One region of the Robertmurraya sp. DFI.2.37 genome, then DNA from elsewhere that is predicted to be linked to it. Evidence: riboswitches for the same ligand, from Rfam matches in the RefSeq annotation. Region 1 holds a riboswitch; each other region holds the start of a gene.
The links. Region 1 has a riboswitch for thiamine pyrophosphate ahead of tenA (thiaminase II). Riboswitches for the same ligand answer to the same signal wherever they lie in the genome.

Region 1 (4,866 bases):
CATAAGTGAAGTTTTTCATTGTCCTGTTACAATCGAGGATGCCAATCATCGTCTTCTTGCTTATAGTCAGCATAATGAAGAAACCGATCAAGCGAGAATTCAGACGATTATAGGACGGCGTGTTCCTGAAAAAGTGATTAACAGCTTGTGGAAGAATCATATATTACCGAAAATTAATCGTACTGATGAACCTGTGCGAATTGCTCAAATTAAAGAAGTTGGTCTCGGAGATCGAATCGCGATTGCAATTCGAAAAAATAACGAGGTACTTGGTTATATTTGGGCGTTGGAGGTTGAAAGAAAGTTGTCTGATCAATCTTTTCCCCTTTTTAAACAAGCAGCTCAAGCAGTGAAGAATCATTTACTCCAACTTCAAGGTTTGCAAAAAGAATCAGATGAAGGAATTAATGAGTTTTTTTGGAAGCTATTAACAGGGAATATACGCTCCAAAAAAGAAATTCGTGAAAAATTTGCGGAATTTCAACTTTTGCCTCCTGCAATCTTTTCTGTTGTTGTCTTTCAATTTCAAGAAGAAATTTCTAAAGAAAATCAGCAACAAATTTTCTATCTTCTTTCAACGACACAACAATTGAAAATCATTTTTCGTGTTTTTGATGAAAAAGAAGTTATTTTACTCACAGCCCCAAACGAGGATAAATATACTGAGAGGGATTTGAAAGCATTTATCACGGAGTTTATCGCCCATATGTGTAAGCGGTTTAGTATAAACTCAATCAATGGTGGGTGTGGAACAATTTCTCAAGATTATACTGATATTGAAAGGAGTTATCAAGAAGCTCTTTTCGTTCTTCAATGCCAAAAGAAGTTTCCCGATCTAGCTGCACAATTGATCAATTATCAAGAACTGGGGATTTATCGATATTTAGATTTAATCTTTGAAAAAAATAGATTGGAGCATTACGAAAATCTTTCATTAAAAAGGCTTAAACAATATGATTTAAAGCATCATACCCAACTTCTCCATACGTTGGAGACGTATTTGATTTTTGATAGTAACATGAACGAAGCTGCTAAAGCATTACATATCCATTTAAATACATTAAGTTACCGATTAAAGCGAATCGCAGAAATAGGAGCAATAAATTTGCGTGATCCCCATCAAAAAGTAGCGTTATTTATTGATTTAAAACTTGAGCGTCTTCAAGAAAAGGAGCATTTGTGAAATTTCACAAATGCTCCTTTTCTTTTTTTAATCTTTCGACAATGTTCAAAATATTTTCAAAAAATTATAATTAAAATAGAATTTTAGGTCAACATTTATAAGGGGGATTTTAAATGTTAATTGGTGTGCCAAAAGAAATTAAAAATAACGAAAATCGAGTGGCGATGACGCCTGCTGGTGTTATTGCTCTAGTGAAAGCAGGTCATCGTGTTTTAATTGAAACAGAAGCTGGAGCCGGAAGTGGTTTTACAGATAAAGCTTATATCGAAGCAGGTGCTGAAATCGTATCAACACCTGATAAAGCATGGGCGGCCGAAATGGTTATGAAGGTAAAAGAACCTCTCCCATCGGAATATGGCTATTTTCGTCAAGGTTTAATTCTCTTTACTTATTTACATTTAGCTGCTGAACCAGAACTGGCAAAAGCGTTGGTTGATAATGGTGTTACAGCTATTGCTTACGAAACAGTGGAAGTTAATCGCACCTTGCCCCTATTGACACCAATGAGTGAAGTAGCTGGCCGTATGTCAGCGCAAATTGGAGCGCAATTTTTACAAAAATCTAATGGCGGTCAAGGGATTTTGCTTTCTGGTATTCCTGGTGTCAAGCGTGGCAAGGTCACGATCATCGGTGGTGGTGTAGTAGGTACGAATGCAGCCAAGCTTGCTATTGGTTTAGGTGCCGAAGTGACAATTATTGACTTAAGTCCCCACCGTCTCCGACAATTAGATGATTTATTTGGAAACGATATTCAAACATTGATGTCCAATCCACTTAGTATTGCCCAATCAGTGCGCGAGTCTGATTTAGTAATTGGTGCCGTATTAATTCCAGGTGCAAAAGCACCAAAATTAGTTACAGAAGAAATGATTGAATCAATGAAACCTGGCTCAGTTGTAGTTGATGTCGCAATCGATCAAGGTGGTATTTTTGAAACCGTGGATCGCATTACTACACATGATGCTCCAACTTACTTGAAACATGGTGTTGTCCATTATGCTGTTGCTAATATGCCTGGTGCTGTTCCAAGAACGTCTACAATTGGTCTAACGAATGTTACTGTCCCGTATGCTTTGCAAATTGCCAATAAAGGGATACACAAAGCAATTTCAGAAAATCATGCTTTAAAATGTGGCGTTAATGTTGCTGCTGGTGCCATTACTTATGAAGCAGTTGCAAAAGATCTCGGTTATGATTATGTAGACGCTGATCATGCTTTAAAAAAAATTCTTGAGACGATTTAATTATCAGAACAAAAGCACATGCGCTTTGTTCAGGTCCGTATAAATTGGACCATTCAGGTAAGAGAAATAGGAAACTTACGGGGCTAGCAACGTAGGTTGACTGATCGTACAGATGGAATGGGAAATTTAATAGGTCTAAGCACCGGAGCTAGATGTAGATTCACTCATTAAAAGAGTTATACACAACTACGATGTCGATCAATTTCAACAAGAACAATAGCGCCAAAGCCTTAAACAAGAGGATTTGGCGCCTTTTCGTTCATTCATTGCTTCTACCGTAAATAGCGATTTTAACTAAAGTTATGGCATCGTTGCAACTAATTCAACTTTAATTCTATCAGGATCCTCAAAATAAACGGCGTAATGATCTTCCCCACCAGCAAATGGATGTTGACCTGGATAAAGTATACTTACACCTCTTTCTCGTAATCGCTTTGTTAAATGGTCTACATGCTGACGAGAATCTGCGTGGAAAGCTAAATGGTTTAAACCAACTCGGCAGCGATGATATGGGGGCTCCAAAAACCTTTCCTCTGCTTGCACAAAAACGAGATATGTATCCCCTAACTTCCAACTTTCACCTTTGTCCCATTTTTGAAATGAACGATATCCTAATTCTTCAAGAAGCCAACTCCAAAATTCCTTTGATTTTGCTAGATTGGAAACATAAATTTCAAGATGATGCAGCAATCCTGTTGTCATTAATTTGTCCACTCCTCTTCGTTTATTTATGTGCACTACTTGAACAGGGTATGAAACCGTGTTAATATGATTATAAACTTTTATATGAACACTAGGGGAGTCTTTTTATGGACTGAGATTGAACAAGATGTTCTAAACCCTTTGAACCTGATCCGGTTAAAACTGGCGTAGGGAAGTGGTAATGTTGTTTCATTTAGAGATGCAACCTCCACTTTTGTGGAGGTTTTTTGTATATAAATATATGAATCTTTTTCTTAATAGAACAAAATTCAACTGAATAATTTCATTTTCTGCTAGGGGCGCCTTATGGCTGAGACGTACCCTTTGAACCTGATCTAGTTCGTACTAGCGTAGGGAAGTAGGTAATGGCGTATGATGCCCTCATGCCTTACCGCTTTCCGAAAAATTCGGAAAGTGGTTTTTTTATTTATATACAAGCATCCTCAAAAGCTTACTTATCAAAGGAGGAAAATAAGGTGGAGATAAGGAAATCAAGTAAATTCACGGGTCGACTTTTTAAAAACGTGCAACCAATATGGGAAAAGAGTCATCGTCATCCGTTTGTACAGCAATTAGGAGAAGGTACACTCCCTCGTGAAAAATTCGCACATTATATGAAACAGGACTATGTGTATTTAATCGACTATGCGAAGCTTTTTGCTGCTGCCGTAACTAAAGCACGTGATCTGGAAACGATGGAACATTTTTCCAAAATATTACATGAAACCCTTCATTTTGAGATGGAACTTCATCGTCAATACGCTGCTGAGTTTGGCATCTCTCGCAAAGAGTTGGAGGCTACCAAGCCAACGCCAATCAATCTCGCCTATACACGCTACATGCTAAATGTGGCACAAAACGGAACGTTGGCTGAAGTCGTTTCATGCTTACTACCTTGCGCTTGGGATTATTGGGAAATTGGGAAACTTTTGCGTAAACAATATGGAGAGCGAATTTCCTCAAATCCATATGCAAAATGGATTGATACATATGATTCTGAAACCTTTGGAGAAGGTGCGAAATCGTTGATTAAACTTATGGATGAACTAGCTGAAGGACTGCCGGAGCGTGAACTTGCGTTATTGGAGGAACATTTCCAAATTACATCCAAATACGAATACTTATTTTGGGATATGAACTATTATGAGCATGATTGGCCAATTTAAACGAGGATAAGACAATGACACTTATACTTAAAAATGTTACTTACACATTTCCAAAGAAAGAAATTCCAGTGATTGCAAAACTAAATTTAACCGTTCAACAAGGTGAATTTGTTTCGTTAATTGGAAAAAGTGGTACAGGAAAAAGTACCATTCTCAAGTTAATTACAGGATTGTTACAAGCTGATGAAGGCGAAATTTCCATCAATAAAAAGCCTGTCACTCTCGGTGATGTTGGTTTTATGCCGCAAAAGGATCTGCTCTTTCCGTGGAGAACGATTCTTGACAATATTATGATTGGTGCTGAAATTAAGAAAGAAATAAAGATATCAAAAGAAAATGCCCGCAGTTGGTTGAAAAAAGTAGGTTTATCAGATTATGAGCAAGCGTATCCTAATCAGCTTTCTGGTGGAATGAGACAGCGTGTAGCTTTCCTGCGTACGTTGCTAACGGAAAAAGAAGTGCTCCTACTTGATGAACCCTTCGGTGCATTGGATTCAATTACAAAAAAAGAAATGCAAGCTTGGCTTTTATCAATTTGGCAGGAGCTTGATAAAACGATTGTCTTTATTAC
Region 2 (4,866 bases), on a different contig from region 1:
AGAGTCCATTCCGTTGTTTCAAGCAGGTGCTTCCGATTTAGGGAGAAGCTTTGCTTCCTTTGTGGCAGATGCTTGCTTTGTCGCTGCACCGGATATGGACTCGGCGCTTGAATTAAGACGTGATTTACAAAGAAGAGCTCATGAACATGGACGTGATTCAAGGGCGATTCGTGTGTTGCCAGGTATGCATTTCTTTTTAGGTGAGACACGTGAGGAGGCGCAGCAACTTTATCAAGATACTTATGCCCATTTAACGTATGAGCAAAGACTAGCTGCAGTTCAGCGTATTTTAGGTGTCGATCTTCGTCATCTTTCCCTCCAATCTCGCGTCACTGCTAAAGACATTCCTGAAGTGATGGAGAACGTCCGCAGCCGAACGCATGCAGATTTATTAAGACGAATCATCATCAATGAGGAACCAACCCTTCAAGCTTTGCTTTCTAAACCTGAAGTCATTGGCTCGGCTCACTGGGTCGTCATCGGAACACCTGCTGATGCGGTTGAAGAAATAATAAAATGGTATCGGCATGGTGCACTTGATGGTATCATTGCCTTGCCGGGAGGGGCTGTGCAATCCTTGCACTTGTTTTTTGAAAAAGTAGTTCCTCTTTTAGTTGATAAAGGACTTTTTAAACAAGAATATCATGGCGATACGTTAAAAGCTCATCTGCAGAATAAATAGAGGGAAACGCTTTGTTTCCCTCTACTGACGAATGGAAGCTCCCGGTGATTTGAACGGTTATTGTGCAAATTTCATAATTTCTTGTGAAGTTTCGTGCGGCTTTTTGACCATAGAGGTGTGACTGGAATCAGTAATAATGCGAAATGTGACAATGCTCAAGCTTCTATATCGATGAATATCCTTTTTTAAACCTTCCTCACCTGCCATTCTATCTCGTTCGCCAAAAAGAACAAGAGTGAGGATGTTCAATGGTTGTGACCGAATATCAGGGGGTGTTTGACTGTAAGTAGTTTCCAATCAAGTAACGAACCAATGCAAAGGCTTGTTTAAACCAATAAATTCTAAATGATGAAAGTCAAAATTAGGAGCGTTTAAAGATCAACAATGGTGGAGCCATATGGGAGGGAGCATTTTTGTTGGCCGAATCATTAAGATGATCATAGGCAGTGAATTACGATAAAAAATGAGTTCGGGACAGGACCGAACTCATTTTATGTATCTGATGAAAAACTTTATCACACTGAATTTAGGGGTGTGTTTAGACCTAATAATATAAAACATTTACTTTATTACATTTGATACATTGCTCATAATAAGGATTGCTTTTACTAAAATGATGGTCACAATTTTGCTGAATCTCTTTTAAACGTTTCTCTAATAAAGCAAGATGGCTTTTTAGTTGATTAATCTCTGCTTCCATTTTTTCAACCTTCATCCAAATAACCTCCTAAGATAGTTACTGGTATATGTTACCGCCAGATTGCTTAAATTCTTCAGACTTTTCCTTCATGCCTAATGCAATCGCTTCCTGTGGATCAAGTTTGTTCTTTTTTGCATAGTTGCGAATGTCTTGAGAGATTCTCATACTGCAAAATTTAGGTCCGCACATTGAACAGAAATGGGCCGTCTTTGCTCCTTCAGCAGGTAATGTTTCATCATGATAGTCAAGTGCCCGTTCAGGATCTAAAGATAAATTAAATTGATCCCTCCAGCGGAATTCAAAGCGTGCTTTTGATAAGGCATCATCTCTTTTTTGTGCGCCTGGATGTCCTTTTGCTAAATCAGCAGCGTGTGCGGCAATTTTATATGTAACCACTCCTACACGGACATCATCTCGATTTGGTAATCCTAAATGTTCTTTAGGTGTTACATAACAAAGCATGGCAGTTCCATACCAACCGATCATGGCAGCTCCAATGGCAGAGGTAATGTGATCATAACCAGGAGCAATATCCGTCGTAAGAGGTCCAAGTGTGTAGAAAGGAGCTTCTTGGCAGACTTCCAGTTGTTTATCCATATTTTCTTTAATGAGATGCATCGGTACATGCCCTGGTCCCTCGACCATCACCTGCACATCATGCTCCCATGCTATTTTCGTTAGCTCTCCAAGAGTCTCTAATTCTGCAAACTGTGCCTCATCATTCGCATCTGCAATAGATCCAGGACGTAAACCATCTCCTAAAGAGAATGCAACATCATAGGACTTCATGATTTCACAAATTTCTTCAAAGTGCGTATATAAAAAGTTTTCTTTGTGGTGGTGCAGACACCATTGTGCCATGATGGAGCCACCGCGAGATACAATCCCTGTTAAACGTTTTGCTGTTAGCGGGACATAGCGCAAAAGAACACCAGCATGAATTGTGAAGTAATCAACGCCTTGCTCAGCTTGTTCAATTAAGGTATCGCGGTAAATCTCCCAAGTGAGATCTTCAGCAACGCCATTTACCTTCTCAAGTGCTTGATAAATAGGGACAGTCCCGACAGGAACAGGTGAGTTACGGATAATCCACTCTCGCGTTTTATGAATATTTTTACCGGTTGATAAATCCATAATAGTATCAGCGCCCCAGCGTGTCGCCCAGGTCATTTTTTCAACTTCTTCTTCAATGGAGGATGAAACAGCAGAATTGCCGATATTTGCATTGATTTTTACATGAAAGTTACGTCCAATTATCATCGGCTCTGATTCTGGATGATTGATATTAGAAGGAATAATCGCTCGCCCCTTTGCAATTTCATCACGAACGAATTCAGGCTTCATATTCTCCCTAATAGCGATAAATTCCATTTCAGGGGTGATAATTCCTTTTCTCGCATAATGAAGCTGTGTAATATTTTTCCCCTTTTTGGCTCGTAACGGTTTCCGTTTTAAACCGGGGAATACGTTATGATTCGTGCGAGGATCGTCTTCATCCTTATAACCATTATCCTCAGGCCTGATTTCCCGACCATCGTATTCCTCAACATCCCCCCGTTCTTGAATCCAAGGACGGCGGAGGGGAGGAAGACCTATTGTAATATCGACAGCATAATGGGGGTCTGTATAAGGTCCACTCGTGTCATATACACGTACTGGAGGATTTTCCTCGTCTCCAAACGTGCCGGTTGTCGGGCTTAACTGGATTTCACGCATGGGGACGTTAATGTCAGGTCTGGATCCTTTTACATAGACCTTTTTGCTCCCGGAAAAATTGGACATGATGGCAATGTTTTGTTCATTTAATGAAGATGTTGACATAATAAATCTCTCCTTTTTTTGGATATAAGGACAAGAAATAGAACACAACAAGTGGAAAGCTAATGAAGTACATAAGAAAGCCGGGTCCAATAATGGTTGGACCCGGCTAATATGTATACAGAAGTAGTATAACGATAATGATGCTTCTAACTTCCCCACGCTGGTATGAACCAGATCAGGTCCCAAGAGTCAAGAAACTTCATCGCGTTTCTTTCTCAGCCCAACTCATTGGACTCCCCTAGTTATTTCGTATTCAATTTGAGTCTAGTATACATGACTCTTCACAAAAATAAAAGGAAAATTTAGAAAATAAGCTTGGACTTGTTTAATTGAAAATGGTTGGATTTTTCATCGAGGCCACTTACAAGGAAAGACAGCGGAACCCGAATCCCTGCATAGTTTGTTTGGATCGATAGGGGAGCAAGGCCAAGTGTGGTCAAATGGAATTCCATCGGAATAAAAGGTTCATGGGAACATGTTCGCGTCAAATCGAGATTTGGACAAAAGGTACGTGGGCAAGATTCATAGAGTCCGAATAGAATCCCAATCCGGACAGAAATCTTTTGGGCCGGCGCAATAGAGCCCGAATCCAACCCAGATTCGGACAATAGTCAAGCGCTTCCTGTAAATAGAGTCCAAATAGAAACCAGGTTTGAACAAAAAACCTTGCATGTGTCACTCTTACCGGCTAAGTAACCTTCTTGCTTGTGCTCAGGCTCCCGTTCGTCGGTTTCCTTGTTTGTGAAAGAACGAACTGATCCAGCACCAGCTCCCGCTCTCACTATTACTTTTGATGTGTTTTTCTATATTGGCTGGGGGAAGTTCCTGTTAAACTTTTAAAAACCCTACTGAAATAAAAATTATCTTGATATCCGACTGCTTCAGAAATTTCCGAGACAGTCAGTTCACTAATGGTGAGCAATTCCTTTGCTTTGGAGATTCGGTATCTCGTTAAATATTGGATCGGAGTTAAGCCTGTAATCTTTTCAAAGAGGTAAGCGATTCTTCTGCGATCAATCTCGAACATGTCGGCCACTTCACTAATGCTGACTTCTTGCTCATAGTGCGTGTGGAAATAATCTAGTATTTTTGTTACTTGCTGTACGGTAAAATTGTATTGGCTGTTTCTTGCCCCGTTTAAGATCGATTGAAGTAAATTCATGAACAGAACCTTTAATTCAAACTGCGAGAAATAATCAGGATTCATATTTTTGCTCAATAATTGTTGAACAACCGCTAAAATTTCCTCCATATTATCAATTTCGATTGAGAAGTGCTTGTTGGCGAAGGTACTAAATTTACCCTCAGCATCGATTAAATGATAGTGAATGACCACGTATGTCCAATTATTTTCAAAGGTTTTGATTTCAATATCCATTCCTGCTCCAGCATGAACGATCGTATTTTTATTAATATGGTAGGGAACGCCATTTAAGGAAAAGCGAGCTTCACCTTCGAGCGGAATAACCAGTCCGCAAGTTTGTGAATCTGTTTTTCGATTCGTATCTATTTTTCCGGCAGGTAATGTACTTTTAAAAGCGTTTCTAAATTGAATCGAGGAGGTTGCAAAATACTCGATTAACTCATTTGTTTTAATAGACAATGCAGTCACCCTTTTTACACTTGAATGAAAATGATTATCATTATTGGTTATTATAACATA
Region 3 (4,866 bases), on a different contig from region 1:
CCAACTAAACCATAAAAAGGAGATTTTCTCATGTACACGATTTGAATCACAACTGGCCAATTAGTTAACACAGCCTTTTTTGTACTTGTATCCATTCAAACGTTATTTTTCTTGACTTCTAAAAATTTCCTTCATCTTCCACTTTCCAAAACGATAATATAAAAAGGCAATGATGCTGCTAATGAAAAAGCTTGCCCCCATACCAAGGGCAATGCCCTTTTCCCCAAAAAAATAAGAGAAAACATAAGTTAGTGGATAGCGCAGAACCCAGAACGAAATGACATTGAGTACAAGCACTTGAAACATTGCACCAGCTGCCCGCACAATCCCATTTAAAACAAAATTAATGCCGAGAAATGGATAAAGAAAGGCGATCATTTGTAAATAATCAGTTCCAAATTGTATGGCATTTTTTTCATTTAAAAACAAACTTACTCCAAGACGAGCGAAAAAAACGACTAAGGTTGCTATAACAAGCATGATTGCAAAATTATAAATGACCGCATATTTGGCTATTTTCTTTACTCGTTCCCATTGATTAGCACCAATATTCTGTCCGGCCATACTATTAACTGCTGTACCAAGTGCGCTAGCAGGTAGCATAATTATACTGTCAATCCGTTGAGCGGCACCAAAGCCTGCCACAACTTCCTTTCCAAACGAATTAACGACACTCATAATCGCCATCACTCCTGCAGAAATTACCATCATCTGCAGTCCAGATGGAATGCCTAGTTTCAAAATAACCAGAACTTCATTTTTTTTCGGGACAGATGGAAGTGAGAACGGTGCCGTTTTTTTGCGTAGAACTACAATCATTCCGTATAGAAAGGCAATTCCTTGCGCCATTATCGTAGCAATCGCCGCACCGTGAATACCGAATCCAAAACCAGAAATTAAAATGGGATCTAAGATCGCATTTAATATAACCGCTAGCAAAACAAATTTTAACGGTGTTTTACTATCTCCTAATGCTCGAAGTACTGTCGCAATAAAGTTATAACCAAGAAGGAACAAGATTCCGATAAAATTGAGTTGCAAATAGATTGTTCCTTCAGCAACCATCTCACCCGGTGTTTGCAACAAGTTTAAAATCCGCTCAGATAAAAGATAACCAACACACCCCAATAAAAGAGCCAATGTTGTTAAGAGAACAACAAAAGCATTTAAGAAGTTTTTTAATCCTGTCGTATTTTCCATACCTTTTTGCTGGGACAGAATAGTCAATGTTGCATTATTTATTCCAATAATGAATGAAAGAACAGTAAAAATAACTGTACTGGCAACTGTTATTGCCCCAAGTGCATTGGCTCCTAATAAATTCCCTACCCACAGACTGTCAATAAATTGATACGACACTTGCAAAAGGTTTGTAAAGATAATCGGAGTAGAAAACCAAAAAAGCTGCTTATAAATATTGCCTTTAGTAAAATCATGAGCATTCATTCGGACACCTTTTCTTTTCGTCTTCTTCCCATTATTTCGGACTTTAAAGAAGAATGCTATTGAAAAGCTCGTGAAAATCAAGAATAATTTCTCCGCAAAATAAAAAAAATAGACTGAGTCAAGGAAAGCTTTTTACGAATACTGCCAAAATGTCATGACGAAAAATGTGAATAAAAGCATTTTAGGAGGAACAACATGCACGTTTCGTGGATTCTCAGTCTACTCTTACTGATCCATCCTCAAAGTGGAATACCACTAAGCATTACAGAAAATAATGATACGATCGCAATAGTGAAACGTCAAGAAGTCATGTTGCCAGTACCGGGTCTCGAACTCGTTGATCCGGTAAAATATGAGCAATTGCTTAAACAAATAGAACAACAAGTTGAAAAGAAAGCAAAAAACGCAACACTTAACGACTCTGGGCATATCATTCCAGAAAAAGTGGGCTACAAATTAAATCGTCATGCATTTACGGAGGCTTTTTTTCAATATTATTTTCATAACCGGTTAACCACATTGGAAGTGCCAAAAATGATGGTTTACCCGAAAGTTGATAGTGAGCTTCTTTCGATTATACGCACTAAACGGTTAGGACAATACATAACATACTTTAATTCAAGAAATAAGGCTCGTTCAAAAAATATCGAATTAGCAGTTGCAGCAATAAATAATCAAGTCGTCTTTCCTGGAGAAGTCTTCTCATTCAATAAAGTGGTCGGAAAACGAACAGTTAAAAAAGGCTATATGAAAGCCCCTGAAATTGTTAAGGGCGAATTAATTGAAGGGATAGGTGGAGGAATTTGTCAAGTCTCCTCCACTCTCTTTAATGCTGTTGATCGTTCTGGCGTTACGATGATCGAACGTTACTCACATAGTAAGCATGTACCCTATGTTCCACCAGGTAGAGATGCTACGGTTAGTTGGTATGGCCCAGATTTTTCCTTTAAAAACGAATATAATCAACCTATTTTGATTCGGGCGAAAGTTGTTGGCGGTATGGTGATTGTGTTTGTGTACTCATCGGAAGATATTAATTATAAACCACGAAAAATTACTTAAATAACTCCAAGTAACTTAATTATCATTTCCTTTATTTTGCATCATTTTTTTCAATTCCTGTTCCAAATCAACAATAGGTAATTCAAATAGCTGCTTATCATTGATCTTATAGATTCCAAATTCAATCAACCTTTCAATGAGCAGATCTCTTTCATTCATTATACATTCCTCCTTGCGAGCGAAAAAAAACCTCTTCTTATCATGATCCAATCAAGTAAGAAGAGGTTTTTACCTTTAAGCGCTCATCTTATCTTTCAAGCTCAATGCTTGTTGGAATTGGCACAGTTCTCTTGAAATGAGTCTGTTGCCGAGGTTTCTTAGGGCCAAATCCCTCCACCTCTCTGGATAAGTTCGAAATTAATCATATTAAATTTATAGGACTACTATAAAACAGTTCAATCATTCTGTCAATCAACTAATTGGCACGAACTTTGATAAGTCTAGGGGCATTACTTAATAACGCAAGTAAAACTACCGCACACAAAATGGCTGAACCTAACATCGCACCTCCATTAACGACGAGCGAGTATATAACCGGAGACATATTTTCTGGTGCATAGCTCCCCCAAAAGATAATACCCGCTAAGAAATGCCAAAAATACCGGGCAATACTTCCTACAAAAATGGCGATCATAACCCAGCTAAGAGCCTTCTTTTTATCCCCTTTTTGGAATTCAGCTTGGATTGGTTTAATGAAAAAGCCAGCGAAACCTATAAAAGCAAAGGCCACAAAATACTCAATTAAAAATTGAATAGGCGTTAAGAAATAAGCATCACCGACTGCAAACTGTAATAGTCCCCAAATAAATCCCGCAAGAAAACTTACTTTAAAGCCCCAGCGAAAAGCTAAAATAAAAATAGGTACCATTGCGAAAGAAATTGATATCCACGGACCGAGGTCAATAGATGGAAGCAAGTCTAAAATTAAGGCAAATGCAGCAAAAAAAGACGCCTCAATTAAAGCCAATAAACTTAATTTTTTCATAAAAAATCCCCCTTTTTTCTAAACGAAAACACAAGGGAGAACATGATAAGATCATATCTAAATAATCTTCCACATCCCTGCGCTAGCATTAACTAACAGGTTCAAAGGGTCAGAACTAACGTTCACTCTCAGCTATAAGCTCCCCTTGTGGTTTCCGTTATAAATTGTCTCACACAGTATACCGTAATTCTCCCTATTTGTGTAGTAGTTACTTTAAATCAGAATAATATTTCAGTAAATATCGGAAATTAATAAGGACACAAACTTGTGAGGTGTACGATGAAAAAAATGTCCTTTATTACTGTTTTTATCCTTGCTCTATCATTAACGAATTTGGCAAATGCAGCCCATCTAAAGGATATGAAAGCAGCCTTTATTAGGGATGGAAATCTGTGGATCTTAGTGAATCAGCAGGAAAAGCAAATTACACATTCAGGAAAAATTTATCAGCCGCAATGGTCCCATGATGGAAAGTGGATTCTTTATCAAAAAGAAGCGAATACTGAAAATAAAAATGAGAAAATACACCATGAAATATGGGTGTACAATATAGAAACTGAAGAGAAAAAGAAAATATTTCATAACGGTTACGCGCCACAATGGGCACCTCACAACAATTGGGTAGCATTCATACATAATCAAATTTTAAATATTTCAAATTTAACGGAGTTTCACAATCTTGCATTAGGGGTTTCAAGCTTTCAATGGCTTCCTACTGGACAGGGTTTTCTTCTTGCTTCCCCTGCTTACTTAAAACCAGACGGCTGGACATGTCCCATTCTTTATAAAAAGCAGTTACCAAATCATTTATCAGAGGCTAATGTTTTTGGTAATGTAAAAGAATTTTTTGTCGTACCACAAAAATTAAAAATTGATAATAAATATGTTATGTCAAATAGAGTTGACTTTCTTAGCTTCTCACCGAGTGGGAAATGGCTTTCGCTCATCATTTCACCAACAGCTTCTTTAGCAATGGACAGTAATATGCTTTGTGGATTATCGAGCGATGGTAAGTCATTTGAAATTGTAAATGAAGTGGTTTATGAAGTAGGCTCCCCAAAATGGGCACCTGCAAAAGATATATTGGCATATATTGGCGGTGGAAGGATTGTTTTTGGATTTAGAGGAAAGGACTTACTGTTAAAAGAGTTTGCTGTTTCATCGCTAACACCAGCAAATTTTGCTGAACTTAATTTTACATGGGTGGATGACCAATTATTAATAACCTCTCGAGTAGAAGCAAAAGACTGGTCCGATGAATTCTCCGAGCATCCATTGCCTTCTCTATATTCAGTCACGCTCAATAATGAAAAGCAAGTTAAAATAACGGAACCTGCAAACGGGCTCGGAGACTATGATCCTCATTATTTAAA

Region 2: it holds a riboswitch for thiamine pyrophosphate, as region 1 does, so the genes downstream of both, thiC (phosphomethylpyrimidine synthase ThiC) here and tenA (thiaminase II) in region 1, are expected to answer to the same signal.
Region 3: it holds a riboswitch for thiamine pyrophosphate, as region 1 does, so the genes downstream of both, thiT (energy-coupled thiamine transporter ThiT) here and tenA (thiaminase II) in region 1, are expected to answer to the same signal.

What each region holds. Positions count from the first base shown of each region.
Region 1 covers NZ_JARGEJ010000014.1:55,040-59,905, reverse strand. Annotated here, with positions in the region: gene PZE06_RS09980 (PucR family transcriptional regulator) at 1-1,183, shown strand, start outside; gene ald (alanine dehydrogenase) at 1,297-2,427, shown strand; gene PZE06_RS09970 (VOC family protein) at 2,728-3,129, opposite strand; TPP riboswitch at 3,213-3,320, shown strand; TPP riboswitch at 3,415-3,503, shown strand; gene tenA (thiaminase II) at 3,606-4,295, shown strand; gene PZE06_RS09960 (ABC transporter ATP-binding protein) at 4,310-4,866, shown strand, end outside.
Region 2 covers NZ_JARGEJ010000046.1:25,820-30,685, forward strand. Annotated here, with positions in the region: gene PZE06_RS19350 (NtaA/DmoA family FMN-dependent monooxygenase) at 1-682, shown strand, start outside; gene PZE06_RS19355 (serine protease) at 1,227-1,397, opposite strand; gene thiC (phosphomethylpyrimidine synthase ThiC) at 1,419-3,203, opposite strand; TPP riboswitch at 3,339-3,453, opposite strand; gene PZE06_RS19365 (AraC family transcriptional regulator) at 3,988-4,815, opposite strand.
Region 3 covers NZ_JARGEJ010000053.1:1,924-6,789, reverse strand. Annotated here, with positions in the region: gene PZE06_RS20395 (MATE family efflux transporter) at 103-1,446, opposite strand; gene PZE06_RS20390 (VanW family protein) at 1,642-2,508, shown strand; gene PZE06_RS20385 (Fur-regulated basic protein FbpA) at 2,524-2,667, opposite strand; SAM riboswitch class I at 2,753-2,860, opposite strand; gene thiT (energy-coupled thiamine transporter ThiT) at 2,924-3,493, opposite strand; TPP riboswitch at 3,551-3,649, opposite strand; gene PZE06_RS20375 (TolB family protein) at 3,773-4,866, shown strand, end outside.